2 regions of the Cellulosimicrobium sp. E-16 genome follow, and region 1 is predicted to be linked to the other one. Evidence: riboswitches for the same ligand, from Rfam matches in the RefSeq annotation. Region 1 holds a riboswitch; the other holds the start of a gene.
The links. Region 1 has a riboswitch for thiamine pyrophosphate ahead of ACN9MS_RS18075 (thiamine ABC transporter substrate-binding protein). Riboswitches for the same ligand answer to the same signal wherever they lie in the genome.
Positions count from the first base shown of each region.

Region 2: linked by a shared signal. The riboswitch ahead of ACN9MS_RS05960 (FAD-dependent oxidoreductase) and the one ahead of ACN9MS_RS18075 (thiamine ABC transporter substrate-binding protein) in region 1 are both predicted to bind thiamine pyrophosphate.

Region 1 is NZ_CP183974.1:4,113,971-4,116,163, forward strand. It holds gene ACN9MS_RS18075 (thiamine ABC transporter substrate-binding protein) at 1-1,028, opposite strand, end outside; TPP riboswitch at 1,111-1,215, opposite strand; gene ACN9MS_RS18080 (ATP-binding protein) at 1,386-2,193, shown strand, end outside.
Region 2 is NZ_CP183974.1:1,357,892-1,360,084, forward strand. It holds gene ACN9MS_RS05960 (FAD-dependent oxidoreductase) at 1-1,074, opposite strand, end outside; TPP riboswitch at 1,079-1,158, opposite strand; gene thiE (thiamine phosphate synthase) at 1,211-1,939, shown strand; gene guaA (glutamine-hydrolyzing GMP synthase) at 1,983-2,193, shown strand, end outside.

The DNA of each region.
Region 1 (2,193 bases):
GCCGAGACGTCGGCGGGCGCGACCTCGAAGGGCTCGTCGGCGAGCGGCGCGAACTCGGCCCAGCCGTCGGGGAGCGCGACGGAGTCGTCGGCGGGGTACATGTACATCTGCCCCGGCACGTCGGCCTGGAACGCCTCGCTCACGAGGAAGTCCACGAGCTGCTGCGCGCCCTCGGGGTTCTTCGCGTTCGCGAGCACGCCCGCGTACTCGACCTGGCGGAAGCACGTGTCGAGCAGGGCCCCGGTCGTGGACGCGGAGCCGTCCTCGGTGAGCGTGAACGCGGGCGACGTCGAGTACGACAGCACGATCGGGCGCGGTCCGGCGCCCTCGGAGCCGGAGAAGTCGACGTAGTACGCGTCCGACCACCCGTCGACGACCTTCACGCCGTTGGCGCGCAGGTCGGCCCAGTAGTCCTCCCAGCCGTCCTCGCCGAACGCGCCGACGGTCGCGAGGAGGAACGCGAGACCGGGCGACGACGTCGCCGGGTTGGTCACGACGAGGAGGTCCTCGTACTCCGGCTTCGCGAGGTCCTCGAGCGAGACGGGCTCGGGGATCCCGGCGTCGGCGAACCACGCGTGGTCGACGTTGATGCAGACGTCGCCGAGGTCGACCGGAGTGAGCTCACCTCCGTCGCCCACCGCGTACCGCGCGGCCGAGTTGGAGAGGCCGTCCGGCGTGTACGGGTCGAGCACGCCCTCGTCGATCGCGCGCGACGCGAACGTGTTGTCGATCCCGAACACGACGTCGCCCAGCGGCGAGTCCTTGGTGAGGATGAGCTGGTTGACGAGCGCGCCGCCGTCGCCGGGCGCGACCTGCTCGACCGTGAGGCCGCTCTCCTCCTCGAACGCGGCGAGCACCTCGTCGCTCACGGCGAAGGAGTCGTGGGTGACCAGGGTGACCGTGCCCCCGGTGCCCGACGACGCGTCGTCGCCGCCGCTGCACGCGGCGAGCGCGAGGAGGGCGAGGGTCGTGCCCGCGCCGGTGACGAGGGACCGGGCCCGGCGGGTGCGGGCGGTCGTGCGCTGCATGTGTCCTCCCAGGACGTTCAGGAGGGGTCCACCGGCCCGCGCGACCCGCGCTGCGGCGAGCGCGGGCGACCGCACGAGCAGGTGATCGAGATTCCCGACTTCCTCCACCGGTGCTAACCGGATCAGGTTCGAGGGTCTGCGGTGGTCCGCACTCTCAGCTCCTCCAGGAGCTCCCCTGTCGTTCTCCTCGAGCCTACACCGGGAGAACGGCCCTGAGAGCAGCTCCGGCGCGGCGTCCGCGACAGCCGTCGCGGTCGTCAGACTCGGTACGACGGTGCCTCCCTCCTCGCGCAGAATGTCGATCAGACGTGGCGCAAAAGGTAGACTTTGAGCAGCGTAAAACATAGATTCTACGCTGTGAACAGGTATCTTGACCGCATCGCCGATCGCGAGCTCCGCGAGCGCATGGCCGCCATCGGCGCCGTCCTCATCGAAGGCCCCAAGGCGTGCGGCAAGACGGCGACCGCGTCGCAGGTCGCGTCCTCGTCGATCCGGCTCGACGAGGACGCGAACGCACGGTCCGCCGTCGAGCTCAACCCCGACGCGCTGTTCAGCGGACCGACGCCCATCCTGTTCGACGAGTGGCAGGTCGCGCCTGAGCTCTGGAACCGGGTACGTCGGCGCGTCGACGATCTCGGCGAGCGAGGGTTGTACGTCCTCACGGGATCGGCAACCCCCCGCGACGACTCGACGCGGCACTCTGGTGCAGGTCGCATCGGGGTGCTGCGCATGCGCCCGATGAGCCTCTTCGAGTCTCGGCACTCTCACGGCGAGGTGTCGTTGCAGGCACTGTTCGACGGCAACTCCCCTGTGTCGAAGGACTCCGGCCTGTCGGTGCCCGATCTCATGGAACGGATCGTCGTCGGGGGCTGGCCGAGCCTCCTGGGGGCGGCGGAAGCCGAGGCCAGGACGTGGCTCGCCGACTACCTGCGCAACGTCGTCGAGGTGGACGTTCCGGCGCTCGGCACACGCCGCAACCCGCGCGGAGTCCGGCGGCTGCTCACCTCGCTCGGTCGATCGGTGGCGCAGTCGCCGAAGCTCACCGCGCTCCGTGAGGACATCGGGGCCGACCGCGGCCCGGTCGCGGCCGAGACGTTGCACGCCTATCTGGACGCGCTCGACCGGCTGATGCTCACGGACGACTCCGCATCCTGGCAGCCGCACA
Region 2 (2,193 bases), 1.8 Mb from region 1:
GTCGACGAGCTCGGCCTCGTCGATCCCGGGCAGGAGGGCGCGTGCGTCGCGCAGCAGGGCAAAGACGCCGCCCGCGGTCGCGCGGCGGTCGTCGGGGTTCTCCTCGGTGGTCGCGCCGACGACGACCTCCCGGTGCCCGGCGCGCGGTCCGTCCGGGACCGGGTCGCGCGGCACGACGTACACCGGCCGCCCCTGCACGACCCCGCGCACCACGTGCTCGAGCGCGAGGTCAGGCCCGGCGTCGAGGCGCAGGGTCTGCCCCTTGACCGGCCGCGTCGGCACGACGACGCCCGGAACGTCCGCGAGCAGCGCGCCGGACCTCCAGCCCGCCGCGACGACGACCGCACCCGCCGCGTGGAGCCGGCCCGCGTCGTCGTGCACGCCCACGACCCGCCCGGCCGGGTCGAGCGCGAGCCGCGTCGCCGATGCCCGCACGACGACGGCACGTACCCCGGAACCGGTGGTCCCCGTGAGCGTCCCCGGTCGGGAGCCCGCGCCGGGGACGCCACCGGGCGCGCCGAGCAGCGCTCTCAGCAGCGCGGCGTGCGTCGCGCGCGGGTCGACCGCGTGGTCGGCCGGGGCCCAGGCCGCGCCCGCGACCCGCGGGCCGAGATAGGGCTCGCGCCTGCGGGCGTCGGCCACGGTGAGCTCGCGCGACGCGAGGCCGTGCGCCGCGTGGAGGGCGAGGACGCGCCGGAGCAGCGCGAGGTCGTCGGCGTCGTACGCGAGGGTGAGGGTGCCCGCGGTGCGCAGCCCGACGTCGGCGCCGGTCGCGGCGCGCAGGTCCCCCGCGAAGCCGGGCCACGCCGCGGCGGCCGCGAGGTGCAGGCGGAGTGCGTCGTCCTCGCCGAAGTCGGCCTCCGTGACCGGGGCGAGCATCCCGGCGGCGGCGTGCGTCGCGCCGTCGCCCGGCGACGGGTCCAGCACCGTGACGCTCAGCCCTGCGCGCGCGGCGCGCCACGCGACGGCGAGCCCCACGATCCCGCCGCCCACGACGACGAGGTCGCGCGCGCCGTCGGGCACGGCAGGACCGGGTCCCGGCGGGCGGGCCCCAGGACGGACAGGGGTGTGCATGCGCGCTCCCTTCGCTGGCATGACCCAGATCAGGTTCGACGGTCGGCTCCGACGCCCTCTCAGCCCCGTGCGGGGCTCCCGTGCTGTCGGCCACAGTACCGCCTGCCCGGGACGCGCCGCCGCTAGGCTCCGGCGGGTGAGCACCGAGACCTTCGCCACTCCTCCCGCCACCCCCGCCCCGCCGGCTCCGGACGCCGCACGCGCCCGCCTCGCCGACGCGCGCCTCTACCTGTGCACCGACGCGCGCGAGGAGCGCGGCGACCTCGAGGACTTCCTGCGGGCGGCGCTCGCGGGCGGGGTCGACGCGGTCCAGCTCCGCGACAAGACGCTCGACGTCGCGCGCGAGCTCGAGCTCCAGGAGCTCGTCGCACGGGTCGCGACGGAGCACGGCGCGCTGTGGGCCGTCAACGACCGGGCCGACGTCGCACGGCTGGCCGCCGCGCCCGTGGTGCACATGGGCCAGGGGGACCTTCCCGTCCCCGCGGTGCGCTCCCTGCTCGGCGCCGCGCCGGTGCTCGGCCGGTCCACGCACTCGGCCGACCAGGCGGCCGCCGCCGAGGCCGACCCGGACGTCGACTACTTCTGCGTCGGCCCCCTGTGGGCGACGCCGACGAAGCCGGGGCGCGCCGCCGTCGGGCTCGACCTGCTGCGCGCGGTCGCCGCGACGCGGCCGCGCACCCCGTGGTTCGCCATCGGCGGGATCGACGCGGACCGGCTCGACGCGGTGCTCGACGCCGGGGCGACGCGCGTCGTGGTCGTGCGGGCGATCACGCAGGCGAGCGACCCCGAGGCCGCGGCGCGGGCGCTGCGCGACCGGATCGTCGAGCGCGTCACCGAGCGAGCCACGGAGCGCACCGGCGCCTGAGACGCGGGACGGGACCGCGCCGGGCGGCGACTATCCTGGACCGGTGACGTCACCCGCCACCGCTCCCGACACCCCCACCACCGCCGAGGTCGCCGCGACCCCGCGGCCCGTGCTCGTCGTCGACTTCGGCGCCCAGTACGCGCAGCTCATCGCGCGCCGCGTGCGCGAGGCCAAGGTCTACTCCGAGATCGTGCCGCACACCTTCACGGTCGAGCAGATGCTCGCGAAGGACCCGGTCGCGATCATCCTCTCCG